DNA from 3 places in the Streptomyces sp. NPDC093064 genome. Region 3 is predicted to be linked to each of the others. Evidence: riboswitches for the same ligand, from Rfam matches in the RefSeq annotation. Region 3 holds a riboswitch; each other region holds the start of a gene.

What was found. A riboswitch is a leader RNA that binds a small molecule or an ion and turns the genes downstream of it on or off. The one in region 3 is predicted to bind cobalamin.
Region 1: linked by a shared signal. The riboswitch ahead of ACIQFZ_RS02435 (ribonucleoside-diphosphate reductase subunit alpha) and the one ahead of ACIQFZ_RS05760 (ABC transporter substrate-binding protein) in region 3 are both predicted to bind cobalamin.
Region 2: linked by a shared signal. The riboswitch ahead of ACIQFZ_RS08195 ((2Fe-2S) ferredoxin domain-containing protein) and the one ahead of ACIQFZ_RS05760 (ABC transporter substrate-binding protein) in region 3 are both predicted to bind cobalamin.

The regions. Positions count from the first base shown of each region.
Region 1 is NZ_JBIVPK010000001.1:539,970-549,815, forward strand. It holds gene ACIQFZ_RS02415 (cytochrome P450) at 1-383, shown strand, start outside; gene ACIQFZ_RS02420 (helix-turn-helix domain-containing protein) at 405-1,370, opposite strand; gene ACIQFZ_RS02425 (hypothetical protein) at 1,464-1,718, shown strand; gene ACIQFZ_RS02430 (ribonucleotide-diphosphate reductase subunit beta) at 1,631-2,644, opposite strand; gene ACIQFZ_RS02435 (ribonucleoside-diphosphate reductase subunit alpha) at 2,644-4,995, opposite strand; cobalamin riboswitch at 5,118-5,272, opposite strand; gene ACIQFZ_RS02440 (GNAT family N-acetyltransferase) at 5,318-5,824, opposite strand; gene mctP (monocarboxylate uptake permease MctP) at 5,902-7,512, opposite strand; gene ACIQFZ_RS02450 (DUF3311 domain-containing protein) at 7,509-7,799, opposite strand; gene ACIQFZ_RS02455 (GntR family transcriptional regulator) at 7,943-8,707, opposite strand; gene ACIQFZ_RS02460 (extracellular solute-binding protein) at 9,172-9,846, shown strand, end outside.
Region 2 is NZ_JBIVPK010000005.1:30,361-40,206, reverse strand. It holds gene panD (aspartate 1-decarboxylase) at 1-106, opposite strand, end outside; gene ACIQFZ_RS08230 (Lrp/AsnC family transcriptional regulator) at 328-774, opposite strand; gene ACIQFZ_RS08225 (rhodanese-like domain-containing protein) at 918-1,391, shown strand; partial or broken gene ACIQFZ_RS08220 (GNAT family N-acetyltransferase) at 1,575-1,901, opposite strand; gene thiI (tRNA uracil 4-sulfurtransferase ThiI) at 2,624-3,901, shown strand; gene ACIQFZ_RS08210 (enoyl-CoA hydratase/isomerase family protein) at 4,020-5,096, opposite strand; partial or broken gene ACIQFZ_RS08205 (acyl-CoA dehydrogenase family protein) at 5,093-5,272, opposite strand; gene ACIQFZ_RS08200 (cobalamin-binding protein) at 5,367-6,287, shown strand; gene ACIQFZ_RS08195 ((2Fe-2S) ferredoxin domain-containing protein) at 6,337-6,735, opposite strand; cobalamin riboswitch at 6,796-6,918, opposite strand; gene ACIQFZ_RS08190 (DNA-formamidopyrimidine glycosylase family protein) at 6,992-7,774, opposite strand; gene ACIQFZ_RS08185 (hypothetical protein) at 8,067-8,714, shown strand; gene ACIQFZ_RS08180 (DUF397 domain-containing protein) at 8,911-9,093, opposite strand; gene ACIQFZ_RS08175 (Scr1 family TA system antitoxin-like transcriptional regulator) at 9,090-9,846, opposite strand, start outside.
Region 3 is NZ_JBIVPK010000003.1:220,061-229,906, reverse strand. It holds gene ACIQFZ_RS05790 (FHA domain-containing protein) at 1-362, opposite strand, end outside; gene ACIQFZ_RS05785 (helix-turn-helix domain-containing protein) at 755-1,372, opposite strand; gene ACIQFZ_RS05780 (MDR family MFS transporter) at 1,595-3,211, shown strand; gene ACIQFZ_RS05775 (ferredoxin) at 3,362-4,117, opposite strand; gene ACIQFZ_RS05770 (ABC transporter ATP-binding protein) at 4,114-4,929, opposite strand; gene ACIQFZ_RS05765 (FecCD family ABC transporter permease) at 4,926-6,014, opposite strand; gene ACIQFZ_RS05760 (ABC transporter substrate-binding protein) at 6,011-6,880, opposite strand; cobalamin riboswitch at 7,102-7,327, opposite strand; gene ACIQFZ_RS05755 (methyltransferase domain-containing protein) at 7,417-8,544, shown strand; partial or broken gene ACIQFZ_RS05750 (e9imm peptide) at 9,073-9,298, shown strand; gene ACIQFZ_RS05745 (DUF397 domain-containing protein) at 9,388-9,621, opposite strand; gene ACIQFZ_RS05740 (helix-turn-helix domain-containing protein) at 9,622-9,846, opposite strand, start outside.

The sequences.
Region 1 (9,846 bases), on a different contig from region 3:
GGCCCGCCGTATGGGTATTGACGCGGCGGGCGGTGACCGAGACCGAACTCGGTGGCTATCGCATTCCGGCCGGAGCGGACATCATCTACAGCCCTTACGCCGTCCAGCGCGATCGGCGCTCGTATCCGGACAACCTGGAGTTCGACCCGGACCGCTGGCTTCCCGAACGAGCCAAGGACGTACCGAAATATGCCATGAGCCCGTTCGGAGTGGGTAACCGCAAGTGCCCCAGCGACCACTTCTCGATGGCGCTTCTGAGTCTGTTCACCGCCGCGGTGGCGACGAAGTTCCGCTTCGAGGAGGTTCCCGGGTCGGACGGCACGCCCCGGGTCGGTATCACCCTGCGCCCGCAGAAGATGCTGGTGCGGCCGGTGCTCAGGTGACGTGAGCGGCGCGGCGCGCGTTCAGGCGGCCTGCGGGCCCCGGAACGCGCGCCGGTAGGAGTTCGGGGTGGTGCCCAGCGCGCGGACGAACTGGTGCCGCAGCGCCGCCGCGGTGCCGAACCCCGTACGGTCCGCGATCGTGTCCATGGTCTCGTCCGTCGCCTCCAGCAACCGCTGTGCCAGCAGCACGCGTTGGCGCAGCAGCCAGCGGTACGGAGTGGTGCCCGTCTCCTGCTGGAAGCGGCGGGCGAAGGTCCGCGGCGACATATGGGCGCGGGCGGCGAGCTGTTCGACGGTGACCTCCTGGTGCAGGTGCTCCTCCATCCAGACCAGCACCTGGCCGACCGTGTCGCAGGAGGACTTCGGCAGCGGCCGCTCGATGTACTGGGCCTGCCCGCCGTCGCGGTGCGGGGGCACCACCATCCGCCGGGCGATCTTGTTGGCGACCTCCGGGCCCTGTTCCTTGCGCACGATGTGCAGACAGGCGTCGATGCCGGCGGCGGTGCCGGCCGAGGTGATCACCGGGTCCGCGTCCACGTACAGCACGTCCGGCTCGACCATCGCCCGCGGGTAGCGCCGGGCCAGTGTGTCCGCGTGCCTCCAGTGCGCCGCGCAGCGCCGCCCGTCCAGCAGGCCGGCGGCGCCCAGCACGAAGACGCCCGAGCAGACGCTGAGCACCCGCGCGCCCCGGTCCACCGCCCGGCGCAGCGCGTCCAGCAACTCGGGCGGGTAGTCGTGCGAGGTGATGGCGTCCGTGGCCGGCACCGTGATCAGGTCGGCCTCCTCCAGCCGGTCCAGGCCGTGCGGTGTCGAGACCGTGAGGCCGGGGACATGGGTGCTCAGCGCCGGGCCCTCCGCTGAGACGACCGCGAAGTCGTAGACCGGCAGCCCCTCGTCGCTGCGGTCGAGCCCGAACACCTCGCAGACCACGCCGAGTTCGAAGGGGTGCACTCCGTCCAGCAGCACGGTGGTCACGTTTTTCAGCATGGCTCCAGTGTGCCCCCGCGGTGGCAGGATTTTGAAGGTGTACGGCAGTCCTGCCACTCACGGTAAGGAGCGTCCGGCGCCACAGTGGTGTCCATGACTACGACACAGACGCAAGGCCTGATCTCGATGCTCGTCGTCCTCGGACTCCTGGTCCTCATGGTCCTGCCGTCGGTGGTCGGCATCGTCCACGACCGACGTGCCGACCGCCGGATCCGTCAGGCCCACGAGGACCGGGAGGCCCGCGAGAGCCGCGACGAGGCTCAGAAGTCCTCGTCCAGGTCGACGGTGCCCTCCACCGCCACCTGGTACGCCGACGGGCGCCGCTCGAAGAAGTTGGTCAGCTCCTGAACGCCCTGGAGCTCCATGAAGGAGAAGGGGTTCTCGGAGCCGTACACCGGAGCGAAGCCGAGGCGCGTCAGGCGCTGGTCGGCGACGCACTCCAGGTACTGCCGCATCGAGTCGGTGTTCATCCCCGGGAGGCCGTCACCGCACAGGTCGCGCGCGAACTGGAGCTCGGCCTCGACGGCCTCCCGCAGCATGTCGGTGACCTGCCGCTGGAGGTCGTCGTCGAAGAGGTCCGGCTCCTCCTTGCGCACGGTGTCGACCACGTCGAAGGCGAAGGACATGTGCATCGTCTCGTCGCGGAACACCCAGTTGGTGCCGGTGGCCAGACCGTGCAGCAGGCCGCGGCTGCGGAACCAGTAGACGTAGGCGAAGGCGCCGTAGAAGAACAGGCCCTCGATGCACGCGGCGAAGCAGACGAGGTTGAGCAGGAAGCGCCGGCGGTCCGCCTTCGTCTCCAACTGGTCCAGCTTCTCCACCGAGTCCATCCACTTGAAGCAGAACTCGGCCTTCTCCCGGATGGAGGGGATGTTCTCCACCGCGGCGAAGGCGGCGGCGCGGTCCTCCGGGTCGGGGAGGTAGGTGTCCAGCAGCGTCAGATAGAACTGGACGTGCACGGCCTCCTCGAACAGCTGCCTGCTCAGGTACAGGCGCGCCTCGGGGGAGTTGATGTGCTTGTACAGCGTGAGCACCAGGTTGTTCGCGACGATCGAGTCACCGGTGGCGAAGAAGGCCACCAGCCGTCCGATCAGGTGCTGCTCGGCCGGGCTCAGCTTGGCGAGATCGGCGACGTCCGAGTGGAGGTCGACCTCCTCCACGGTCCAGGTGTTCTTGATGGCGTCCCGGTAGCGCTCGTAGAAGTCCGGGTAGCGCATCGGACGGAGCGTCAGCTCGAAGCCGGGGTCGAGCAGGTTCTTGGTCTCGCTGGTCATTACTGGCAGGCCTCGCAGGACTCGGGGTTTTCCAGGGAGCAGGCGACCGCCTCGGGGTCCGGCGTCGCCTGGACGGGGACGGTGGCGCGAGCGGCCCGCGCGATCCGGGTCGCGGGGCGGGAGCGCAGGTAGTAGGTCGTCTTCAGGCCCTGCTTCCAGGCGTAGGCGTACATCGAGGAGAGCTTGCCGATGGTCGGCGTCTCCATGAACAGGTTCAGGGACTGGGACTGGTCCAGGAACGCGGTGCGGGCCGCGGCCATGTCGATCAGGCCGCGCTGCGGGATCTCCCACGCCGTGCGGTACAGCGTCCGCACGTCCTCGGGGATCCAGGCGAAGTCCTGCACCGAGCCGTTCGCCTCGCGCAGCGCCTCGCGGGTCCGGGCGTCCCAGACGCCTAGTGCCTTCAGATCGTTCACCAGGTACGAGTTGACCTGAAGGAACTCCCCGGAGAGCGTCTCGCGCTTGAAGAGGTTGGAGACCTGCGGCTCGATGCACTCGTACACGCCCGCGATCGAGGCGATGGTGGCGGTCGGGGCGATGGCGAGCAGCAGCGAGTTGCGCATGCCGACGGCGGCGATCCGCTCGCGCAGGGCCGCCCAGCGCTCCGGCCAGGTCAGCTCGACGTCGTAGTGGTCGGGGTGCAGCACGCCCCGGGCCGTACGGGTCTTCTCCCACGCGGGCAGCGGGCCCTCGCGCTCGGCGAGGTCGGCCGACGCCTCGTACGCGGCGAGCATGATCCGCTCGGCGATACGGGTGGACAGGGCCTTCGCCTCCGGGGAGTCGAAGGGCAGCCGCAGCTTGAAGAAGACGTCCTGAAGGCCCATGGCGCCCAGGCCCACCGGCCGCCAGCGGGCGTTGGAGCGGCCCGCCTGCTCGGTCGGGTAGAAGTTGATGTCCACCACGCGGTCGAGGAAGGTGACGGCGGTGCGGACGGTCTCGTCCAGCCGCTCCCAGTCGATGTCCCCGCCGGCCACGAACGCGCCGAGGTTGACCGAACCCAGGTTGCACACCGCCGTCTCGCCGTCGTCGGTGACCTCCAGGATCTCCGTGCAGAGGTTGGAGGAGTGGACGACGTGGCCGGGCTGTGCCGTCTGGTTGGCGGTGCGGTTGGCGGCGTCCTTGAAGGTCATCCAGCCGTTGCCGGTCTGCGCGAGGGTGCGCATCATGCGGCCGTACAGGTCGCGGGCCGGCATGGTCTTTTTCGCCAGGCCCCGCGCCTCCGCGGCGCGGTACGCGGCGTCGAACTCCTCGCCCCACAGGTCGGTCAGCTCCGGCACGTCCGCGGGGGAGAACAGCGACCACTGCCCGTCCGCGTTCACCCGGCGCATGAACTCGTCCGGGACCCAGTGCGCGAGGTTGAGGTTGTGCGTCCGGCGGGCGTCCTCGCCGGTGTTGTCGCGCAGCTCCAGGAACTCCTCGATGTCCGAGTGCCAGGTCTCCAGGTAGACCGCGGCGGCGCCCTTGCGCCGGCCGCCCTGGTTCACGGCGGCCACCGAGGCGTCCAGGGTCTTCAGGAACGGCACGATGCCGTTCGAGTGCCCGTTGGTGCCGCGGATCAGCGAACCGCGGGAGCGGATGCGGGAGTAGGCGATGCCGATGCCGCCGGCGTGCTTGGACAGACGGGCGACCTGGAGGTAGCGCTCGTAGATCGAGTCCAGCTCGTCCCTGGGGGAGTCGAGCAGGTAGCAGGACGACATCTGGGGGTGACGCGTACCGGAGTTGAAGAGGGTGGGGGAGGAGGGCAGGTAGTCGAGGCGGCTCATCAGCCCGTAGAGCGCCTCGACCTCGTCGACCGACCGCGCCGTGTCGTCCTGCGCGAGACCCGCCGCGACCCGCAGCATGAAGTGCTGCGGCGTCTCGATCACCTTGCGGGTGATCGGGTGCCGCAGCAGGTACCGGCTGTGCAGGGTGCGCAGGCCGAAGTAGCCGAAGCGGTCGTCGGCGGCCCGGTCGATCAGCGCGTCCAGGCGGTCGGCATGGGCGCGTACGAACTCGGCGGTCCGGTCGGCGATGAGGCCCTCGCGGTGGCCCACGGCGACCGAGTCGGTGAAGGAGGCGACGCCCTGGGACGCGGCCTCGGCGCGGACGGTGAGGGTCAGCAGCCTGGCCGCGAGCCGGGAGTAGGCGGGGTCCTCGGAGATGAGCCCGGCGGCCGCCTCCGTGGCCAGCTCGCGCAACTCGGCCTCGTCGGCCCGCGCCGACCGGCCGCGCAGCGCGGCGGCGGCGACCCGGCCGGGGTCGGCGTCGGGGAGGTCGGCGGTCAGCTCGGTCAGGGTCCGCAGCAGTACGGCACCTGGACCGTCGGTTTCCGGAGCTGTGACTGAAACCGGGTCTGCTGGCGCGATGGTCACGTGGAGCTCTCCCTCGCTCGGCACGGGGCCTCGCCGAGGGCAGGGGGCGGCACACGAGCGCACGCGGCGCCGCGTCCACCGGCCCATTCCACGAGGCCCGGACGTCAGGGCACCCGGACCGGACGGCCGGGCGCACTGTCGGCAGGTCCTCGGACTGACGCTCGTGGCGGCCCATGGGGGCATATGTGCACGAGTACACCGTTGCGGGACAGTTCCGGATTCGCACCGGATTCCCCTGCGGCGACAGTGAGCACGAGCATACATCTTGTGCTGAGTGAGTCGGGCACCCCCATATGTTGTGCCGCGTCGACTCCGGAACGTGTCAGAATGTCAACTCGTAGGTGAGCAGCATGATGTCGTCCAGGTGCGGGAGGGGGTTCCAGTCCCGGCCCGGCGTGCGGACGAAGCCCAGACGCTCGTAGATGCGGTGGGCGGTGTGCATCGTGCCCTGGGTGGACAGCACCACGCGGACACAGCCCTCCACGGCCCGTGCCCGGTCCAGGCAGGCCCGTACGAGGGCCTCGCCGACGCCTCGGCCGCGCGCCGTGTGCGCGACCGCGAGCATCCGTATCTCGGTCTCCCCGGGACCGGCGAGGTCGGCCATGGGGCCCGCGCCGGGGACGAAGGTCACGCCGCCGAGCACCGTCCCGTCCGCCACCGCCACCAGCACCTCGGCCGCGACCGCCCGCTTGGCCACGTCCCGCAGCTCGTCGAGATACCCGTCGCTCTCACCGAAGTCGAGGAGCCCGTCCCGGAGGTAGGCCTGGGCGGTGATCTCACCGAGGGTGCCGTACTCGCCGGGTTCCACCGGCCGGATCGCGATGTCCATGGCCCGAGTGTGCCGCACGGGCACGGCAGCGGGCCGCCGGATTTCTCCGGCGGCCCGTGGGATGCCCCTCCCGGGTGTCAGTGCGGGGCCGCCGCCGTGGCCGGCGGGAGCTCCACCTCGACGCCCGGGTCGCCGGCGTCCGCCGTGTAGTCCTCCGGCCGGGTCTCGTCCACGCCCTGAGGCGCCTTGACCGCCCTCAGCACGAACGTCAGGACCACCGCGACGACCGCGTTGAGCACGAACGCCGTCAGACCGATGTAGCCGATCTCGCCGATGCCCGGGATCTCCTTCGCCGAGCCGCCGAAGTGCTTCTGCGTCGGCGAGGCGACCCCGTAGGCGGCGACCGTGCCGTAGACCATGCCGACCGCCCAGCCCGCCAGCAGCGCCCAGCGGTGGAACCAGCGGGTGAACAGTCCGCCGACCAGGGCCGGGAAGGTCTGCAGGATCCAGATGCCGCCGAGCAGCTGGAAGTTGATGGCGACCGTCTTGTCCATGGTCAGGACGAAGACCAGCGCGCCCACCTTGACCAGCAGCGACACGATCTTGGAGACCCGGGTCTCCTCCTTCGGTGTCGCGTGCGGGCGGAGGAAGTCCTTGTAGATGTTGCGGGTGAACAGGTTCGCGGCGGCGATCGACATGATGGCCGCCGGCACCAGCGCGCCGATGGCGATCGCCGCGAACGCCACCCCCGCGAACCAGTCCGGGAACATGGTCTCGAACAGCTGCGGAATGGCCAGCTGGCCGTTCTTCACCTGCACGCCCGCCGCGATCGCCATGAAGCCCAGCAGGGCGAGCAGGCCCAGCATCAGCGAGTACAGCGGCAGGATCGTGGTGTTGCGGCGGATCACCTCGCGGCTGCGCGAGGACAGGGTCGCGGTGATCGAGTGCGGGTACATGAACAGCGCGAGCGCGGAGCCCAGGGCCAGCGTGGCGTACGTCCACTGGCCGGCCGCCGCCGGCACCAGACCGCCCGTCCCCGACTCGCTGAACTTCTGGTCCGCCTTGGCGAACACCTCGCCGAAGCCGCCCAGCTTGATCGGGATGTAGATGATGGCCACCGCGATCACGATGTAGATCAGGGTGTCCTTCACGAACGCGATCAGCGCGGGCGCGCGCAGTCCCGACGAGTAGGTGTACGCCGCCAGCACACCGAAGGCGATCAGCAGCGGCAGGTCCTTCACGAACCAGTGGGTGCTGTCGCCGCCGCCGACGCCCATCACGTCAAGCACGGCCTGGATCCCCACCAGTTGGAGCGCGATGTACGGCATGGTCGCGAGGATGCCGGTGAGCGCCACCGCCAGCGACAGGCTCTTGGAGCCGAACCGGCCGCGGACGAAGTCCGACGTGGTCACGTATCCGTGCCGGTGGGACACCGACCACAGCCGCGGCAGGAACGTGAAGATCAGCGGGTAGACCAGGATCGTGTACGGCACCGCGAAGAAGCCGGCCGCGCCCGTGGCGTAGACGGCGGCCGGCACGGCCACGAAGGTGTAGGCGGTGTACAGGTCGCCGCCGAGCAGGAACCAGGTCACCCAGGTGCCGAACGACCGGCCGCCCAGGCCCCATTCGTCCAGGCTGTGCTCGTTCTCGGCACGGCGCCAGCGCGCGGCCAGGAAGCCCATGACGGTGACGAGCAGGAAGAAGAAGACGCAGACGCCGAGCGCGACGCCGTTGACACCGTCCTTCACTTGACCGCACCCCCGTCCTCGGCCGTGGCGGTCCGGGCGGCCTGCGAGGCCCGGGCGGCGCGCTGATCACGCAGCCACAGCCGGTACGCGGTCATCGTCAGGGCCGCGGAGAGGACCACCCACAGCATCTGGTACCAGTAGAAGAACGGGATCCCTATGAACACCGGATCCGTCTTCGCGTACGATCCCACCCACAGCAGCGCCACGAAGGGGGCGACGAGGCAGAGGGCGATGACGACCCGTAAGGGTGTCACCACCGCTCTGGTGGCTTCCGGGGCATTCGACATGTGGCGACTCCGTCCCCTAGCTGATCACCGGCGAGCGTCCGTGCAGTGCGCAGGCAATCTAGGTCACGGTGTCACACGTGCGGAATCCCTCGTGCGCATGACGCCGCGGACCGCCACGAGATTCTTACGCCGTCACAAGACCCTTACTCCTGCGGGCGCTTGAGACGTGCCACGAACTTGTAGCGGTCCCCGCGGTACACCGACCGCACCCACTCCACCGGCCGGCCCTCCCGGTCCAGGGAGTGCCGGGAGAGCAGCAGCATCGGCAGGCCCACGTCGGTGCCGAGCAGGCCCGCCTCGCGCGGAGTGGCCAGCGAGGTCTCGATGGTCTCCTCGGCCTCGGCGAGATGGACGTCGTAGACCTCGGCTAGGGCGGTGTAGAGGGAGGTGTACTTCACCAGGCTGCGCCGCAGCGCCGGGAAGCGCTTGGCCGACAGGTGGGTGGTCTCGATGGCCATCGGCTCGCCGTTGGCCATGCGCAGCCGCTCGATGCGCAGCACGCGCCCACCGGCGGTGATGTCGAGCAGCTCGGCCAGGCGGTCGTCGGCGGTCACGTAGCCGATGTCCAGCAGCTGCGAGGTCGGCTCCAGGCCCTGGGCGCGCATGTCCTCGGTGTAGGAGGTCAGTTGCAGCGCCTGGGAGACCTTCGGCTTGGCCACGAAGGTGCCCTTGCCCTGGATGCGCTCCAGCCGGCCCTCGACGACGAGTTCCTGGAGCGCCTGCCGCACCGTGGTGCGCGAGGTGTCGAACTCGGCCGCCAGGGTCCGCTCCGGCGGGACCGGAGTGCCCGGCGGCAGCGTCTGGGTGATGTCGAGCAGGTGCTTCTTCAGGCGGTAGTACTTGGGCACGCGCGCGGTACGGACGGTCGCCCCACCCTCGTTCTCCGCACTGCTGACGTCGGTGCTCATGCTCCGCCTTCCCGGCTCCAGTGCCGAAGCGGCCGACGTCCCGTCGGCCCCGGCTCACATCGTGGCACGGCTTCGCGTGCCGGGTGGCCACCCGTACGCTCCGTGATCTCCTCTGTATACCGTTGCGACTCCGGCTGGTCTAGTCCATCGCCCCGGCCAGGGCGGGTGGTCCACCTGGCCAGGGCGGCCGGCGGGCCGTGTGCGGCCGCCACTGGTCCGGTGGAACGTGGGCGTCCATTTTGCCGGACGAACAATGAAAGGTCCCTGCATATCGCGGTCGCATAACGGACCACGTGAGCGGGTCGGTGCACTCTTGACAGCCCTATTGGTCTGGGCCAAGCTCCCCGTACTGGTCTACACCATTGGTCCAGGTCCCGGCCCCACGGGCGGTTACGCGCCGACGCTCGGATGTCGCTCAACCGCGGGGAGGCAGGGGGGTTTGTGGCATCCCTGAGGAGGGTGGCGTGAAGCGCAAGCTGGTAGCCGCGATCGGTATCGCGGGCATGATGGTCTCCATCGCGGCGTGTGGGGGCGGCAAGGACGACAACGGGGGCAAGGCCAAGACCGGCAAGGACGGCTACGCCGGCCAGACCCTCACCGTGTGGGTGATGGACGGCTCCTCCCCGGACCAGTGGCAGAAGGACGTCGCCGCGGCCTTCGAGGCCAAGACCAAGGCGAAGGTCAAGTTCGAGATCCAGCAGTGGGACGGCATCCAGCAGAAGCTGACCACCGCCCTGTCCGAGGAGAACCCGCCGGACGTCTTCGAGATCGGCAACACCCAGACCCCGGCCTACGCCAAGACCGGCGGCCTCGCCGACCTCGCGGACCTGAAGTCCTCGATCGGCGGCGACTGGACCGATTCCCTCAACAACTCGTCCGTCTTCGACGGCAAGCAGTACGCGGCACCGTGGTACTTCGCCAACCGCGTCGTCCTCTACAACAAGAAGCTCTGGGCCGACGCCGGCGTCAAGGACACCCCCAAGACCCGCGACGAGTTCTACGCCGACCTCAAGAAGGTCGGTGACAAGACCGGCGCCGAACCGATCTACCTGCCCGGCCAGAACTGGTACCACTTCGTCGGCCTGGTGATCGGCGAGGGCGGCGAGCTGGTGAAGAAGGACGGCGACAAGTACGTCTCC
Region 2 (9,846 bases), on a different contig from region 3:
CGGCGTCGAGCAGGTCCGCGTCGATGGTCACGGATCCCACGTAGTGCAGGTCGGCCTGGGTGACGGTGGCGCGGTGGATCTTGGACTTGAACATGGTGCGCAGCATCGAACTACTCCTGAAGCTAGGCTCCCTGCCTGCGTTCTTGCAGGTCAAGGGCTGGCTCGACACCTTACAGCCAGTCGTATGTCCGGACAGCTCTCCTCAGGTTTTTCGGGACTCATACCGGCTTCTTCTTCCAGTTCTTCCTGGACGACTTCGCCGGGACCTGATCGCGCTACGTCGGCTTGCGGGGAATTCCCGGCCTCTCCGGCGGATCGTCGGGTGTGTCAGTGGCCGACAGGGCGCCGGGGCAGCGGAGACGAGTACACGACGCTGGTCGTGACGGAGCCCAGGCCGCCGATTCGGCCGGAGACTTCTTCCAGGTGGCGCATGGAACGCGCCGCGACCTTGATGACGAAGCAGTCGTCGCCTGTCACGTGATGGGCTTCCAGGATCTCCGGCATCGCCTTGACCAGGTCGTGGAAGGGCTTGTAGTTGCTGTTCGGGTAGCGCAGCCGCACGAACGCCATGATCGTCAGCCCGACCATGTCCGGGTCCACGACCGCCGCGTAGCCGCTGATGATCCCCGCCTCCTCCAGTCGGCGCACGCGCTCGGTGACCGCGCTGGCCGACATGGAGACGGCACGTGCGAGGTCGGTGAAGCTGACCCGGCCGTCGCGCTGGAGAACGTCGAGGATGCGCCAGTCGATGGTGTCCAGGGAAATCGTGGTCATTCACGAGAAGTAGCACGGATTCCACGGCTTCAGCAATCAAAGGCCGTGGATGATGCCTTCTGGGTGCCCGTTCCGGCCCGTAGATTCGAGGGCGTAGACAGCAGCCGGGCCGTGTCGTCCGGCATCAGGAAAGGCCCTGTTTCATGACCACGACCGTCCCGAACCCCATCCTGCGCGTCGCCCCCGCGGCACCCGCCGAGGCCGCCGTCCACTTCCGTGCCTCACTGCGCTTCCACGCCGACGTGGCCGACGTCGCCGCCGCGCTCACGGCCGGCAGCGACCCTGGATTCGTGGTTCTCGACTCCCGTTCCACCGAATCCTGGGACCAGGGACACATCCCCGGCGCGGTCCACCTGCCTACCGCGCTCATCCCCGAACAGGCCGGGGACTTGCTCGACAGGTCGGTGCCCGTCGTCACCTACTGCTGGGGCCCCGGCTGCAACGGCGCCACCCGTGCCGCCCTCGCCCTCGCCGAACTCGGCTACCAGGTCAAGGAGATGCTCGGCGGATTCGAGTACTGGGTACGCGAGGGCTTCGCCTACGAGACCCGGCAGGGCCCGGAGCGCCGCGACGCCGACCCCCTGGCCGCCCCGGTCACGGGCGCCTGCGGCTGCTGACCCCGCCCTGTCGGCGAGTTGCGCCGGACGGACCAGGCGCCGTACCCCGCCGACTGGAAGCTCCTGCGAAGAGCCGTTCGACTCCAACTCACCCCAGAAAAGCGAGTGATGGGGCTGGCCAAGAGCGCAGCGGTAGCGCAACTTGTTGAGAGAGGCCCCGCCTGTGGTGTCTTCCACGGCTGCGCCGTCCGCGCGCCAGCCGGCAGCTTCGTAGAAGCGCCGGGCGCGTTCGTTGTCTTCCAGGACCCACAAGGTCGCTTGCGTGTAGTCGGCCTTTCCCAAGGTCTTCAACGTGGCCGGCATCAACTGCTTCCCGATCCCCGTTCCCCAGACTTCGGGCAGCGCGTAGAGCATGCCGATCTCCGCGACGGCAGGGCTCTCCTCGGACGGGCCGAAACCTGCGAATCCGACGATCCCCGCCTCGGTTTCGGCTACGAGCACTCCCGACGACGGCCACCGTGCCTCCGCGATGCGCGTCCTCCACTTGGGCTCTTCGCGGCTTGGCTCCATGGCGTCGAGATAGGCCTGGGGAACCAGACCGGCGAACGCCGCCTGCCAGGAGCGCACGTAGACACCAGCGACCGCCACTGCGTCGTCAGGCCATGCCCGTCGGGTCTGCATGACCGTCATTCTTCAAGTCCCCACAAGCCGGGCCAAACCCTTTTCCCGGCGGCGATGACGAGCGCTCTCCGGTCCGTTCCAGTAGAGCCATGCGGAGTCCGCATAGCGCATCGCGGTCTTCTCTCCGGGCCCGACGACCTCCGCGACGTGGAGCGGGCCGGGGCCTTTGAGTACAGGCCTCTCCGAGTTGCCGGTCGACGCGGAGCCGATCCAGCGTCACGTCCTGTCCCCGCATCCCGACGCTGATCCAGTGGTTGCGGGCGGTCCTCGCCCGCGGCGTTCCGCAGCAGGATCCGGGCGACCGCCTCGGGGGCGGGATGCGTCGAGCGGCCGGCCCGCGTGCGCTTCGCGTGGCCGTGGCTGCCGTCGGTGGAGAACAGCCAGTCCCGGCACTCGACCGCGGCGACCAGCCCGGCGCTCACGTTCTGCGCACTGCCGTGGTGGGGTGCCTTGACGAGCGAGACCGGACACCCGTTGCCGTGCCAGAGTCGGCGCAACGACGGGACCAGGACGGAGACCCGCTGCCGCACAGGCGGTCGGCCTCCGAACCTCTCCCGGCAGCACGGAGGGCACCTGCGACGGCCACGGGGACTTCTGAGAAGCTCGCTCACATGTCCGACGATCTCCGTGTACCCACTCCCCGGGCCTCCTCCGGTGCCGCCCCGGTCTCCCACGGCCCGTGCGTGCTGCTCAAGCACGGCGAGGTCTTCCTCAAGGGCCGCAACCGCCACCGCTTCACCGAGCGGCTGCACGACAACCTGCGCGTCTCCCTGCGCGGGGTCGGCGGCTCGACCTGGATCAAGACCGCGCAGAACGTCACCGTGCTGGGCGGGCAGGTCCCCGTTGAGGCCCTGGTGGAGCGGGCCCGGCGCGTCGTCGGCTTCAACTCCGTCGAGCCGGCCGTACGGGTGCCCAGCACGCTCGACGGCATCACGGCGGCGGCGATCGACGCCCTGCGTGCCTTGAGCGGCGAGCGCCGGGGGCTCCGCTTCGCCGTGCGGGTGCGGCGGCGGGACAAGCAGTTCCCGCTGACCTCCTCCCGCATGGAAGTGTTCCTGGGGGCCCGGGTACTCGACGCCGTGCCCGCGCTGACGGTCGACCTCACCGCGCCCGACGTGACGCTGAACGTCGTGATCGACCACAAGGAGACGTACCTCTCCTGTGAACGCCTCCCCGGTCTGAGCGGGCTGCCCGTCGGTGCCAGCGGACGGGCCCTGGTCCTGCTCTCCGGCGGCTACGACTCCCCCGTCGCCGCCCACCGGGCCATGCGGCGCGGACTGGCGTGCGACTTCGTGCACTTCAACGGCGCTCCCTACACGAACCCGTCGTCCGTGTACAAGGCGTACGCCCTGGCCCGTGAGCTGAACCGCTGTCAGCCGCCCGGAACCCTGCACGTCGTCGCGCTCGGCAAGGCGCAGAAGCAACTCGCCGTGGCAGGGGCCGGGCGGCTCCAGGTGGTCGCCCAGCGCCGGCTGATGGTGCGCACCGCCTCCGCGCTGGCCGACCGTATCGGTGCCCAGGCGCTGGTGACCGGCGACAGCCTCGGGCAGGTCGCCAGTCAGACACTGGCCAACCTGGTCGCGGTGGACGAGGCGGCGGCGCTGCCCGTACTGCGTCCGCTGATCGGCTGGGAGAAGCAGGAGATCATCGACGAGGCCCGGTCCATCGGCACCGCCGGCATCTCGGTCCTGCCCGACGAGGACTGCTGCAGTCTGCTCGCCCCTCCCCGGGTCAGCACCGGGGCGCGGCTGCCGCACCTGCGGTCGGTCGAGAAGCGCCTCGACCTGGAGGAGGTGGTCGAGGCGCTGCTCGGTTCGGCGCAGGTGCTCCACCCCGGGGTGGACGAGGAGGCCCCGGTCGCCGACGACAGCTGCCCAGCACCTGCCTAGGCGGTTGGTGGACGTGCTACCGCCGGCTTGACCCGACTCGCACGGTGACCGGCCTGGCCCAGGTCCCCGGCCATGGGGGCGCCCATGTGTCCGAGTCCGAGGAACACGACGGTCCTCCTCACCAGGCCGCCTCCGCGGTGGTGCCAGAGCCGGCGAGGCCCAGTTCACGGTCGCCGAGCGGGGCGAAGAAGCGGTTCACGTCGGCGTCGGTCACCTCGGCGAGGGTGTCGGGGGACCAGCGCGGGTCGCGGTCCTTGTCGATGACCTGGGCCCGGATGCCCTCCACCAGGTCGGGGCTGCTCAGGGCGGCGCAGGAGACGCGGTACTCCTGGTCGAGGACCGGCTCCAGCGATCCGAGACGGCGGGCGCGGCGCACGGCGGCCAGGGTGACCTTCACGGCGGTCGGTGACCTGGTGAGCAGGGTTTCGGCCGCCTCCTTGGCGGCGGGCTCGCCGTGGTCGAACAGCCGGCTCACGATGTCCTCGACCGTCGCGGCGGCACAGCAGGGGTCGATCCATTCCCTCTGCCCCTCCAACTCCCCTTGCGGCAGCGGTCGGGCATGGCGCGCCAGCACCTCCCGTACGGGCGTGCCGGCGAGGTCGTCGATGAGGGCCGGCAGGGCCGCTGACGGCACGTAGTGGTCGGCGAGCCCGCAGAGCACGGCGTCGCCGGCGCCGATCTGCGCACCGGTCAGCGCGAGATGGGTGCCCAGTTCCCCGGGGGCGAGGGCCAGCAGATGGGTGCCGCCGACGTCGGGTACGAAGCCGATGCCGGTCTCCGGCATCGCGATCCGCGAGCGCTCGGTGACAATGCGGACGCTGCCGTGCGCGGAGACGCCGACGCCGCCGCCCATCACGATGCCGTCCATGACGGCGACGTACGGCTTCGGGTAGCGGGCGATACGGGCGTTGAGGCGGTACTCGTCGCGCCAGAAGGCGGCCGACGCGGTGCCGTCCCCGTCACGGACGTCGTCGTGGATGGCGCGGATGTCACCGCCCGCACACAGGCCGCGCTCCCCCGCGCCGGTGACGACGACGGTCTCCACGGCCGGGTCGTGCTCCCAGGCCGTCAGTGCCGCGTCGATGCGGCGCACCATCTCGTGGGTGAGGGCGTTGAGGGCCTTCGGCCGGTTGAGGGTGATGTGGGCGGCCCGTCCGTCGGTGTGGAACAGGACGGGTTCCTCGGCGGCGGTCATCCGAACGCCTCCGTCAGGCCGCGGGCCACGATGACACGCATGATCTCGTTGGTTCCTTCCAGGATCTGATGGACGCGCAGGTCACGGACGATCTTCTCAAGGCCGTACTCGCCGAGGTAGCCGTAGCCGCCGTGCAGTTGGAGCACCCGGTCGGCGGCCGAGTAGCCGGTGTCGGTTCGTGCGATCACGCCGTGCATGCCCTGCACGCCGGGCGCCGGAATCGGCGGATCCGCGAGGTCCGCGGGTCCCGGAGCCTCCTACAGTCGAGGTATGCGCATCGTCTCTTTGCTGCCCGCCGCAACCGACATCGTCGCCGAACTCGGCCTGTCGGAGCAGTTGGCCGGCCGTACCCACGAGTGCGACTGGCCGCCGCGCGAGGTCGCCTCGGTGCCTGTGGTGACGGGGGCCGACCTGGACCAGGACGCGCTCACCAGCCGGGAGATCTCCGACGCCGTCGGCGGATCGGCGCACTCCGGCTCGTCGCTGTACACGCTGGACACCAAGGCTCTGGCCGCCCTGCGCCCCGACGTGGTGCTCACCCAGGACCTGTGCGACGTGTGCGCGGTGTCGTACGAAAGGGTCAGCCGGACCGTGCGGCTGCTCGACGCCGGCACCCGAGTCCTCAGCCTGGAGCCGCGCACGCTCGACGACGTACTGGACTGTCTTGTCACAGTCGGGGACCTGCTCGGCGTGCGCGAGCGCGCCCAGCGGCGCCGGGGCGAGTTGCAGGCGCGCCTCGCCCGGGTCCGCGGCGCGGTCGCCGGCCTCGGCCGGCCCCGGGTCGTGGCGATCGAGTGGCTCGACCCGCTGTGGCCCGCCGGGCACTGGGTGCCCGAGCAGATCACCACCGCCGGCGGTGAGCCTCTCCTCGCCGCGCCCGGCGAGCACACCAAGCCGATGACCTGGGAGGCGGTGCGCCACGCACAGCCGGACGTGGTCCTCGTCCTGCCGTGCGGCTTCCCACCTGAACGCACCCTGTGGGAAGCCGCGTTGCTCACCGGGCTGCCCGGCTGGACGGATCTGCCCGCCGTTCGGTCCGGCCGCGTCTGGGTGCTGGACGGGCCGTCCTACTTCAACCGGCCGGGCCCCCGCGTGGTGCGCGGCGCGGAGGTGCTCGCCCAGGTCCTGCACGGTGTGCCGGCCGGCGAGGCGGTCACATCGGCCGAGGCCCGCCCGTTCCCCGGCCGGTGACGACGGGCCGGCCTCCTCACGCGTCCGGGCCTCCTCGCGCGTGCGGGCCTCAGGAATCCGTGGCACGTCGTGGCGGTGTGATGGCGTAAAGGTCGAGGATGTCCGGCAGGGGAGCCACGCCCGGGCCTCCGGCGCGCACCCAGGCGACGATGTCCTCGGTCGCGTCCGCATCGTTGACGAGTCCGAGCCAGACCGGCCGCGCACCGGCGGCCCGGCCCGCGGTGGACGGCTGGACCACGATGACGTTCGCCTGCTCGCACACGTCGAGGCAGTCGGAGATGCGCACCGGCACCTCCGCTCGCAGCCGCGCGGTCTGCGCCGCGTGATCGACCCCGGTCACCTTGGGGCTGCCGCAGCAGCAGTCCCGGCACACGACGACCCGGCACGGCACCGAACCGCTCCCCGTCACGGCACCGCCCGGTGCCTCGTCCGTCGGCCTCTCGGGCACGCCGCACCACTCCCCTCCCGGGGAGATCCGCCCCGGTGTCGCTCGAGGAGGCGACCGCGTGAGTCTCCTGGCTCCCGGGTCTTCACTCGTCCCGCCTTCCCACCCCGGGCGGGGCAGTGGCCTTCCGGAACTCGCTCACCGGTCACAGTGGCGGGACCGCGCCGGATTCTCACCGGCTTCCTCGGACCGCCGTCGCCTTATGTCGCCGATCATCATCCCACTTGCTGTCGGCTCACTTGAGAACGGCCCGCTTCGTTCATTTCTGGCACTGCGGGCACCAGACCGTGCGGCGCCCGCCGACGCGGTTCGAGCACAGAGGCCACCCGCAGCGAGGACACATCGGCTCGCTGTCGTCCCTGTGCCCGGTGAGCCAGGAGCGCCTCGGCGGCACGCACCCGGCGACCACGGACGTCTCAAGGACCCGGCCCATCCCCGCATGGACACGCCGGATCTCGGTCTCGCTCAGGTCCCGCGCGGGAGTCCGCGGAGGGACACCGGCCCGCCAGAGGATCTCGTCGGACAGGAGGTTCCCGAGACCCGCGATCACGGACTGGTCCATCAGCGCGCTCTTGACGGCGCGCCGTCGTCCCGAGAGCAGCTCCCTGAATTCCGGTGCGCGCACGGTGAGGGCGTCGGGACCGAGACCGTCCGTGATCCGTTCGATCTCCGTGTCGTCGGCCAACCGCACGCCATGCAGCTTGCGTTGGTCGCGATAGCGGAGGTGTCGGGAGCCGTCGATCGTCAGCAGGACGCGGTCGTGCGCCTCGATCGGTTCGTCCGGGGAACAGCACCGCAGCGACCCCGTCATGCCGAAGTGCCAGACAAGAGTGGGACCACCGTCGTCCGTCGGCACGAACAACCACTTTCCGTGCCGCCACGCCTCCCCCAGACGCCTGCCCACCAGCTCCCTCCGCAGCCGCTGCGCGCTGACGCCGCGCAGAACCCCTGCGTCCCGCACCTCGACGTCCGTGACACACCGGCGCCGGCCGCAGGTCATCAGCACCTCGCGGAATCCCTCGACATCCGGCAGTTCGGGCATGCGTTCGTCCCGGCTCTTCGTCGTGCGGTCGTCAGGCCGCCACACGCGGTGACGAGTACCCGTGGAGGGCGAGCCCACGCGCTCGGCACTCTGCTTCGGGGCGTCATGCCTCCGATCGGACGCTCGCCGGTTTGACGGACGGCTCGACCGGGACACCCGCGGAGGGTGCGGACGCTCCTGGGCGACTACTGAGCCATCGCTGCTTTTGGGCCGACCCGGCCCACGGCCTACCGGCGCTTCACCCAACGGGTGTGGCTGCCACGACGAACAACCCCTCGTAGGGTGGACCGTCATGGCCGAGTCTCACCCGCTGCTGGGCATGTTCCTCGATGCTGCCGACGGACGCTTCCCGCCTGCAGACGGCCGCGTAACAGTTCTTCCGCCTCTGCCGGGTGGGCTGGAGTGCTCGGTCGCCTTCACCGGGCACGCCGTGGTCGCCACCGCCCTGTTCACTTCCGACATCCAGGCTCAAGGACCCGACGGTTACGGGGCTTCAATGGCTCCTGATTTCCTGCGCTACCTCGCAGGTCGCGAGGGGTGGATCGACAGTGTCGACGCGACACTCGTTGCGCGTGGCGCGCCGGCCCCTCGCCGCCTGCCTGAACGTCTCGATGTCGATGACCACCCACGCGTTCGTCATGCTCAGGCTCTGCGTACCGACGTCCGTGTCTACGGAGATGAACGCGGCCTTGTCACACTGGCCGGTGGCCTGGCTGGACGGCGCGAGATGAGCATCGAACTCAACGACCCTGGTAGCAGTGCGGCTGGGCTCGGTCGCTCCCTGCTGCGTGACGCGCTCACCCTGCTCCCCACCGGTGAGCCGGTTTTCGCCGCTGTCGCCCCAGGCAACGCTCGATCCCTTCGAGCTTTCCTCGCGGCTGGTTACAGTCCCCTGGGCAGCGAGGTCATCATCCGTCCCAAACGGCCGGCCTCGGGGTAGACACGCATCCTCGCCCGGACCCTGGGCTGATCCTCGGCCAAGAGCGGGGCCGGGTCACCGTTCCCGCCAGGGCAGCCCAGATCAACATGGCCACGCCGATGCCGAGCAGGGCCAACACCCAGGGGTTCAGCAGCGCATCCACCGAACCCCGCTCGTCGTCTGATGCAGTCCGCCTCCGGCGTCCTGACTCGTCGCACTACACCACGAGACCGAGGAAATCCGCCCATGTCGAGGAGGCGACCTCGAATCGCGGCCCGTCGCTCTGCTTGGAGTCGCGTACGTGCACGGCTCCGGGAGCGTGTGCGACTTCCACGCAGTCGTCACCTTCGGATCCGCTATAGCTGCTCTTGAACCAGTCCAGTTCACCGGCGGTGTTCATAGAGCCCCTCTCATCCGCTGCAACAACTCCGCCGAGTCCACTGGGGACAGGGCCTGCGAGCGCATCTTGGCATACCGCATCTGCATGACGCTCGCCGCTTCTCGGTCGGAGACCAACTGTCCGGTCTTCTGCCCCTCCGAGTACCCCAACCACTGACGTTCCGGGGTCTCCAGGAGTCGCATGGGTCCGTCCGTACCCGCGTGGTGCGGCTGCCTCTGCGGCATGATCTGCAGCTCCACGTTCCACAGTTTCGTGCGGACGAGGAGGTGGTCGAGCAGTCCTCGGGTGACCTCCTCACCTCCCGTGTGCCGCAGCAGTACCGACTCCTCGACAATGAAACTGAACGCGACCGGCGGCCTGCGCGTCAACAGTTCCTGCCGCGCCAGCCGAGCGGCGATCCGCTCCTGGAGCTGCTCCTCCGTCGGCGGAGGCGGCACGTTGAGCATCAGCGCCCGCGTGTAGGCCTCGGTCTGGAGCAGCCCCGGTACGACCCGGCACTCGTACGTGCACAGGCTGACCGCCGTCTCCTCCAACTGCGCCCACTCCCGGAACCAGACCGCCAGCCCCCGCTGCCGCCCCACGTGCCGGGCCACCGCGCGCAGCACACCGAACGACTCCAGCGCCTCCTCGGCCCGTTCGACGAAGAGCGCGGTGGGCATCCGCCGACCCTGCTCGACAGAAGCGACTGAAGCATGCGAGTAGTTGAGCCGTTCGACCAGCTGTTCCTGCGTCAGCAGGGCCCGTTCACGAAAG
Region 3 (9,846 bases):
GTGACGTTCAGGACCGGCCCCGGCGCGGCGGCCGCGAGCGGGTTCGGGACATCCGTGATCGTCTCCATCGCCTCGGGGATCTCGAAGCAGAAGACCTCGTCGCCGATCGTGATCTCGTCCCCGGACGCGAGGACGTGGGACGTCACCTGCCTCCCGTTGACCAGCGTCCCGTTGCGGCTTCCCCGGTCGTACAGGACGTAGCGGTCGGCCTCCCGCAGTACCTCCGCGTGCAGACGCGAGGCCCGCCCGCTGGCGATCACGACACTGCTGTCACCGCTGCGGCCGAAGGTGACCGGAGTGGCACCGACAGAGAACCGCCGCCCGGCCAGGGGCCCCACACGCCCGGTGATCGAAGCCGGCATGGCCACTCCCCCCTTGGAACTGTCTGTACCGGCCCCCGGCCGGCCGCGGTCATCACGCCGACCGACTCAACCCGCTGTGCTGCTCCTCGGAACGCCCTACGGAGACGTCCGGCCCATCAACTCCGGGCGGACGCATGCCCTTTCCCCGGCATGTCCCACCCCGAAATTCGACAGCTCGACACAGCCAGCCATGGTCCCCCCACGCCCGTTGCCCCAGCCCCCAACAGGTGGGTTCCAGGTTCGCGCCATGGTCGCCTCCGCGCAAGGCCGTAAGGCGGGAAGGTGCAGATCAGGTGTGGTGTGGCGGGAGGGGCGTGGGGGGAATCAGGGTTCAGCGTGACCAGTGTTGAGAGCAGCGGCACGATTGCCGGAGGGGCCGGTCCGTTGCGACGTCACGTCCGCCTCAAGGCGTCCGGAGCAGGCTCTGCGTCGCACTCGGTCGGCGGGTTCAGCAGTTGGGCGATGTCGCGGGCGGCGGCGACGATCTGCTCATTGCTCGCCTCCAGGCCCTGAGCCGCGAAGAAGGCGAGGTTGACGCTGAACAGGGCCATGCGGATGCGCAGTGCCTCCTCCACGGAGGCGTTGGGACCGGTGAGGGCGTCGAAGAGGGCGGTCAGCCGCTCGAAAACGTTCTCCCGGCCGGGATGCAGCTCCTTGACGACGTGCTGGTTGGCGAAGGCGAACCGCACAGCCTGCAGGCCCTGCTGAGAGAGCAGGTCGATCATCCGGTCGATGGCCTGCGCGCGCAGTCGCGGGCCGGGAGGCTGCGTACGGGCCCAGTCGACGAGTTCGTCCAGGGCCGCCAGGTGCTCGGTGAACAGCGAGCGGACGATGTCTTCCTTGCCGTTGAAGTGGTAGTACAGGGCCGCCTTGGTGATGCCCAGACGCTCGGCGATCTCTCGCAGGGAGGTGGCCTCGTAGCCCTGCGCGGCGAACAGTTCCAGGGCCACCTTGCGGATCTCGGCCTTGGTGTCGCTGCCTCGTCGGTGTCCCGCGCCCGCCATCTCCATCCGCCTTCTTCCTTCTGCGCCACGTCCGGCCGATCTTCGTCGCCGGGGGTCTCGCTTGCAAGCTTACCGTCCGGCAAGTAACTTACTTAACGGCCGGTAGGTGACGCCGCGATGTCGAAGCAGGCTCCCCCGCACCGCCCGTCCACGCAGGCGCTGCGGGGCGGGTGTGCCACGTGCTGGTCCGCTACCCGCCAGAAATCCCGTTCCCAGAAAGGCACTGCCATGGCGTCGACCGCAGCCAATCCCGACCAGGGGTCACCGCCCCGCTTCACCCACCGCGAGATCATGGTGACGATGAGTGGCCTGGTCATCGCGCTGCTGCTGGCCATGCTCGACAACATGATCGTGGCCCCCGCTCTTCCCACGATCGTGGGCGACCTGGGCGGGCTCAACCACCTGGCCTGGGTGACCACCGGCTACATCCTGGCCTCCACCGTCGCCACCCCGATCTGGGGCAAGCTCGGCGACCTGCTCGGCCGCCGGATCACCTTCCTGGCCTCCATCGTGATCTTCCTGGTCGGCTCGGCGCTGTGCGGCATGTCGCAGAACATGGGCGAGCTGGTCGGCTTCCGCGCTCTCCAGGGCCTCGGCGCCGGCGGCCTGATGGTGGGCGTCATGGCGGTGGTGGCCGAGGTCGTGCCGCCGCGTGAGCGCGGCAAGTACCAGGGCGTGATGATGACCGTGATGCCGGTCGCCATGATCGGCGGACCGCTGGCCGGCGGTTTCATCACCGACCACCTCAGCTGGCGCTGGGCCTTCTACGTCAACCTGCCGCTGGGCGTCGTCGCCCTGCTGGTGTGCTGGTTCACCCTGGCCAAGCTGCCGCGAGGCACCGGTCGGGTGCGCATCGACTGGACCGGGGCGGCCCTGCTCTCCGTCTGGATCACCGCGCTGGTCCTGATCACCAGCTGGGGCGGCAACGAGTACGACTGGTCCTCGGCGGTGATCATCGGCCTCGCGGTGGTGACCGTGGTGGCCTTCGTCGCCTTCGTGTTCGTCGAACGCCGCGCCGCCGAGCCGATCATGCCGCTGTCGGTCTTCGGCAACCGTGACTTCTCCCTGGCCGGGGCGCTGAGCTTCATCGTCGGCTTCGCCCTCTTCGGCGGAGTGACCTTCCTGCCGCAGTTCCAGCAGTTCGTCCAGGGCTCCTCCGCCACCAACAGCGGCCTGCTGCTGATGCCGATGATGCTCGCCTCGATGGTGACCTCGCTGGCCGGCGGCGCCATGATCAGCCGCACCGGCCGCTACCGCGTCTGGCCCATCGCCGGCACCGTCCTGATGGCCGTCGGACTGGGCCTGTTCGCCACCATGGACACCGGCACCTCCCGCACCGTCACCTCGCTGTACATGGTCGTCCTCGGCGCCGGCATGGGCTGCCTGATGCAGACCACCATGCTGATCGCCCAGAACAACGCCCCGCTGAAGGACATGGGCGCCGCCACCGGCGCCGCCACCTTCCTCCGCAACATGGGCGGCTCCCTGGGCGTCTCCCTGCTGGGCTCGATCTACGCCTCCACCCTCACCGACTCCGTCGTCTCCCACGGTGGCATGGCGGCCGGCTCCGGCGGCTCGGCCTCGGTGTCGCAGATGACGCCGGAGATCCTCAAGAGCCTGCCCGCGGCGGCCCGCCAGGTGTTCCAGCAGGCCGTCACCGACGGCGTCAGCTCCGTCTTCACCTGGGGCGCGGTGGTGGCCGCCGCGGGCCTGCTGATCGCCGTGCTCATCCGCCAGGTGCCGCTGCGGGGCTTCGAGGCACCGGCCCCCGCCGACACCTCCGGACAGCCCGGAGCGGCCCAGGACGACCAGGAGGCCACCGAGAAGGCCCCGGCCGGCAGCTGACGGCCCCTCGCCTCCCCTCTCCGCTCGCGGATGTGCAGGAGAGGGGACTCTCCCTCCCCGTCAGGGGACGGCCGGGGAGGGAACGCCGCCCGGGCCGGTCCATCACGGACCGGCCCGGGCGGACCCGCGTGGACGCCGCGGTGGCCGTGATCAGTATTCCTCGCGGCCCGTCCGGTCCTTCCTGCGCCGCGGAAGCCGGTGTGCCGCGACCGGCCGGCCCCCGACGAGGTGGTCGGCCACGATCGTGGCGGCCGCCGCCGGGTCCACGTGCCCGTACCAGACGTCGTCGGGCTGCACGCTGACCACCGGCGCCTGGTTGCAGGGGAACTGGCACCCCGTCTGCACCACGAGGACGTCGTCGTCGCCGAGCCCGTGCTCCGCCAACTGCCCCACCAGCGCGCGCACGCTGTCGTCCGCGCCCTTGGCCGTGCAGCGCGGCCCGCGGCACACCATGACCTGGTGCCGGTGGCCGGTGACCTCCTCCCAGGCCGGAGAGGTGAGGCCGGGTTCCCCGCCGGTGATCGGCCTGACGGACGCCGTGGCCGCGGCCACGGCGTCCGCGGAGTCGGCCAGCCGGGTGGCGACGAGCAGCCCGGGGCGGTGGCCGGCGCGCTCCCGCCACCAGTACGCCGCGATCCGCCGCAGCCAGGAGTGGCCCGGACCCGAGGCCCCGAGGCGGACCCCGATCAGGACGACGGTCTCCGCGCCCGTCTCGGCCAGCCTGGTCAACTCGGCGGACAGGGACGGCTCGCCCTGCTGCAGGAACGCCGTCGTAGCACCCAATGGCGCGGCGGCTCCGAGCAGTTCGGCCCGGTGGTTGGCCTCCGCGAGGGACATGCCGACCAGGACCGTGGCACGGCCCGCGACGGCGGCCGTTGAGGGGGCGCTCGTACGGTTCTGGCTCATGACGCGGGCCCCTCGGGAAGCAGTCCGTTCCACCGGATGTGCGGCCTGTCGTACCGCGGGTGCCGCTCCACGGTCGCGTCGACTCCGTAGACACGCGCGATCGTGGCCGAGGTGAGCACCTCGGAGGCGGGCCCATGGGCCACCAGGCGGCCGTCGAGCAGCACGGTGACGTCGTCGCAGTAGGCGGCGGCGAGTTCGAGGTCGTGCAGGGCCGCGACGGTGGTGATACCGAGCCCGCGTACGGTTTCGAGGAAACCGAGCTGGTAGCGCAGGTCCAGGTGGTTGGTGGGCTCGTCCAGCAGGAGCACCCCGGGTTCCTGTGCCAGGGCCCGCGCCAGCTGGACCCGCTGGCGCTCGCCGCCGGAAAGAGACGACCAGGTCCTGTCGAGCAGCCGCCCGACGTCGGTGGCGGCGACGGCCCCGGCGAGCACCGACCGCTCGTGGTCGGCCGCGGCGCCCGCCACAACGGGCCACCGGCCGCGGTGAGGCGTGCGCCCCAGGTCAATGACCTGACGGGCCGTCAGCGGCAGTGCGGTATCGGCCTGCTGTTCCATGAAGGCTACCCGCCGCGCGCGCCGGCGGGCCGGCAGGGCGTACAGGTCGCCGCCGTCGAGGAGGACCCGGCCCGACTGCGGCCGGCGCAGTCCGGCCAGCGCCCGCAGCAGCGTCGTCTTGCCGGCCCCGTTCGGCCCGAGCAGGCCGGTCGTCCTGCCGGGGGTGAAGCCGAGCGTCACGTCCGTCAGCAGCGTGGCGCCGTCGACGCGCACGCCGACGCCCTCGGCGCGCAGCCCCACCGGTTTCGTGCTGATCACGGCCGACCCCCTGCGGCCGACCCGCCGTCTGTCCGGCGCCACAGCAGCCAGGCGAAGAACGGCGCGCCGAGCCCGGCGGTGACGACGCCGACGGGGATCTCCTGGTCCGGGAGCACCGAGCGCGCCACGATGTCACTGCCCACCAGCAGGGACGCGCCGACGAGTGCGGACAGGGGCAGCAGCAGGGCGTGGCGCGGGCCGCACACCAGGCGGACGACGTGCGGCACGACCAGGCCGACGAACCCGATGACACCGGTGTGGGCGACCAGGCACGCGGTCACCAGCGCGGCCGTGGCGACCAGGGCCCAGCGGGTGCGTTCGACGTGGACGCCGAAGGAGCGGGCCGCGGTCTCGCCGAACGCGAACGCGTCCAGGTCCCGGGCGGCCGCGACCATGACCACCGTGCCGACGACCGCCACCGCGGTCAGGAAGAGGGCCGTGCCCCACCGCACCCCGGCCACCGAGCCCAGCGTCCACTCCATGACACCGCGGGCGGCGTTGCGGTCACCGAGGACGAGCACGACGAACGACGTGTACGCGCCGCAGATCTGCCCCACCGCGATGCCGGCCAGCACGGTCCGCGCGGCCGGCAGGGACCGGGTGCGCGCGGCGGCCAGCGCCAGCACGACGACGACGGCGAGCAGGGCGCCGGCGAAGGCGGCCGCCGGGAGCGCGCCGACCGCCGCGGCGCCGGAGGCTCCGACGCCGAGGACGATCACGGTGACCGCGCCGACGGCGGCGCCGTTGGAGATCCCGAGCAGGTAGGGGTCGGCCAGGTCGTTCCCTGTCAGGGTCTGCAGCACCGCGCCGCAGACCGCGAGCCCCGCGCCGGTCGCGGAGGCTCCCAGAACCCGGGGCAGCCGCAACTGCCAGACGATCTGGTCGTCCAGCAGCGTGACGGGGGAGTTGCCGAGGCCGAGCCGGCGCAGAACGACATCGGCGACGACGTGCGGCGGCTCGTGGACCGACCCCACGGCGAGGCCGAGGAGGACGGTGACCAGCAGCAGGACCACGGCAACGGTCAGGCCCGCCGCCGCGCGACCCGCTCCCGCGGGCCGTGCGGCGGGACGATCCGCCACCGTCATGAATGCGGGCGCAGCTTGCTCAGGCCGGCCGAGACACGGGCGGCACCGTCGGCGAGGCGCACGCCGGGCGTGGTCTCGGAGAACGGCACGACCACGAAGGCGCGGTGCCGGACGGCGGTGAGCTTGCTGAGCACCGGGTCGTGCTCCAAGTAGTCGATCTTGGCCTGTGCGGTGTCCCAACCGGCGTCCGCGAGCACGATGACGTCCGGGTCCGCCGCCGCCACCTTCTCCCAGCTCACGGTCTTCCAGCCACCGGGCAGCGTGCCGAAGACGTTGTGGGCGCCGACGGCGTCGAGCACGAGCTGGGGTCCGCCGTGGCCGGCGCCGACGAACGGGGCCTTGGTGTTCGAGTCGTACCAGAGCACGTTCAGGCCCTTGCCCGCCGCCTTGGCCCTGAGGCCGGCAAGCTGCTGCTTCTGCTCCTTCTGGAGGGCGGCGGCGCGCGGTGCGACACCGAACACCTCGGCGATGTCGCCCACTTCGCCCCACACCGCCTGGAAGGAGACCGGCGGCACCTGCTTGCTGTCGGCGCAGCCGAACGGGGACAGGTACGACTCGATGCCCTTGGAGCTCAGATCCGCCCGCGTGCCCGCCACCTTGTCGCTGAACGCGCTGGCGTAGGAGGCGTAGAGGAAATCCGGACGCGCCGCGAGGAGCTTCTCCTTGGTCGGGTACTCCTTGGAAAGGACCGGGACGGCGTCGTAGGCCGCCTTCCACTTCGTCGGGACCGCGTCGTCGAGGAACGCCGTTCCGGCCATCCGGGACTGCAGACCGAGGGCCAACGCCACTTCGGTGGCACCCTGGTTGAGGGTGGCCAGCCGGCTCGGCGGTGCCGCGACGGTCGTGGTGACGCCACAACTGCTCACGCTCACCGGCGCCGGGCGGCTGCTCCCGGCCGCCGCGGCGGGCTTGTCGGCCGCGGGCGCACCCGTACAGGCGCCGAGCGCACCGACGAGCAGGAGCGCGGCAGCGGCGAGGCCGGGGCGTGGGGAACGTGCGGGGCGTGTGAAACGTGCGGCGTGTATGGAACGTACAGATCGAAACGGACGCAGGGGACCGCTGGGCACGATGCTCTCCAAAACCCTCGTGGAACATGTCGCGCCGTGACCGGTCTCCTGGCTTCCGCGTCAACGCTCCGAGGCCGACCTTCCCAGGTGGCTCGTTCCCGATCCACCCAGTGGCCCTGACCGCTCCGGGAGCCGTCAGCGAGGGCCGCGGAACTCCGCGGCTACAGTGGCGAGGGCCGCACCGGCTTCCGACCGGTTTCCCGTACACCACGGCAGCCATACGCTACCAAGCCGCTGGTGACGCAACCGCGAGAGTGTCCCGTAGGAGAGCACCGCCATGCGCAACGCACGGTACCGGGAGCGAAGCGCTTGACCCTCACGTGGCGTCAGGCCGCATGGTCGGTGGCGTGGAAGAGCACCTGACCGTGGGACGTGTGGCCGAGTTGGCCGACGTGACCGTCCGCACGCTGCATCACTACGACGAGATCGGCCTCGTGCAGCCGTCCGCGCGGACCTCGGCCGGGTACCGGGCCTACTCGGCGGGCGACGTGGAGCGACTGCGGGAGGTGCTCGCCTACCGGAGGCTGGGCTTCGGACTGCGCGAGATCGCGGATCTGGTCGACGACCCGGCCACCGACGCGGTCGCGCACCTGCACCGGCTGCGCGGCCTGCTGCTGGAACAGCGCGACCACGCTGCCGCCATGGTGACGGCCATCGACACGGAACTGGAGGCACGGGCCATGGGGATCAGGACGCCACCGGAGGAACAACTGAAAGTGTTCGGCGCGCAGTTGTACGAAGTCATCGGGTCCGCGTACCCGGCGACGCGGCGTACCGAGCTGCGGATCGCCGCGAGGATCTGGGATGCGCTCGGGGACGCACGGACGGTACTGAACGTCGGGGCCGGCACCGGCTCCTACGAGCCCCCCGACCGTGAGGTGATCGCGGTGGAACCGTCGGCGGTCATGCGGGCACAGCGTCCCGCGGGCGCGGCGCCGTGTGTGGCCGCCAGTGCGGAAAGCCTTCCGTTCGAGGACCAGTCCTTCGACGCCGCGATGGCGGTCAGCACCGTTCATCACTGGCCGGACCCGGTCGCCGGGCTGCGCGAGATGCGGCGCGTGGCCCGCCGGGTGGTGGTGTTCACGTACGACGCGAGTGCCACCGGCTGGGGTGAGCGGTTCTGGCTCACCCGCGACTACCTGCCTGAATTCGCCGACCTGCTCGCCGACTGGCCTCCGCTGGCCGACCTGACCCGCGCGATCGGGGGCCGCGCGGAGCCGTTGCTCATCCCGTGGGACTGCGCTGACGGCTTCTTCGAGGCCTACTGGCGCCGGCCCGAGGCATACCTGGACGAACATGTGCGCCGCGCGGTGTCGGTATGGACCAGAGTCGGGCCGGAGGCCGAGCAGCGGGCGGTCAACAAGCTCCGCGACGACCTCTCCTCAGGCCGGTGGGCCGAGCGCAACCGCGACCTCGTCGCCCTCGACGCGGCAGAACTCGGCCTGCGCCTGCTCGTAGCCTGAACCGGCCGGTCCAGCCCAGCAGCGGCATCAGAGCACCCCCGGAGCGCGCTACGTCCACGTCGGTACGGCGGGCCGCCGCCGCGCTGGTCATCCGGCTCCGCACATGATCGACCGGACAGCTCGCGGCAAGATCCCCCAAGCGCCGAGTCTCTACTGCTGCTCGATGCTGATTGCGGCGGTGTTCCCGGCGGTGTCCATGCTGAGCGCGACCTTGCCGAGTCCGAGGTTTTCGACCTGCATGCCGTCCTTGTCGAGCATGGCGGGCAGCTTGGTCTGGATCCAGGTGCGGACCTTGGCGTTGTCGATGCCGTCGAGGTTGGCGGCCGTGACGCAGTGCGGGCCTCGGCGTCCCAGCGGTAGAGCATGGTGGTCAGGTCAGGATGGCGGGTGCGCTTCACGGTGGCGAGGGTGCCGAACTGCTGCTCGCCGAGCAGGGTTGGGGAGAGCGCCTCGCCGGACAGGGGCGCGATGTGCGGGATCAAGGCCGATCACGCTTCTCATTGAGGATGACGTCGGAGGAGGGGCCCAATGGGTGCAGGGGAGATGAGCCGGGCTCAGGCCGTCGCGCTCGTGCAGCGGATCATCGACGCGGATTACGCCTCCGAAGAGGAGATGGACAACTGGCTGGACATGCTCGACAGGACCCTGGCATGTCCAACTGGGCACGTCAGTGACCTGATCTTCTGGCCGCCGGAGCGAGAACTCTCGGCCGACGAGGTGGTGGGCCTTGGTGTATCGGCCGATAGCCCTGTGACACGGCACTGCGCGAGACGACAGACGTGGCTCCCGCCACTTGGCGCGGGCGTCGAGGCGCTGCGGTAACCAGGTGCGCGATTCGCTCTCTCAGAGCGTCGAAAAGCCGTGTCCGTAGGCAAGTCGGGTACAGCGTGCACCAGCGACGAAGCCCGTCCAGGCTTCCGCCGACATGGTGAGGTGCGCCTGCTCGGGTCGCTTGGAGTCCCGCACGAGTACGCCGGACGGGGTGAAGGCGGCTTCTAGGCACTCGGTCGTGTTGCCGCCGCTGTACGACGACTTGAACCAGACGAGTTCGGAGGCGGGCCGGGGACTGACAGACATTCACAACTCCTTGCGGGCACGATGGATCACGGCGGAGGAAGCCTCCATGTCCAACGCTTGTGCGCGGAGGTACTCGAACGCAAGTCTGTATCGCTCTAGTTCCTCATCCTTTTCCAGGAAGAGCGAGCCGGCGTGGAAGTCGACGTACACCACGTCGAGGGCTGACTCGGTGCCGCCGAGGATCACAAAGCTGCCGAGTGCGGCGGAGTGGGCGCCCTTGGAGAA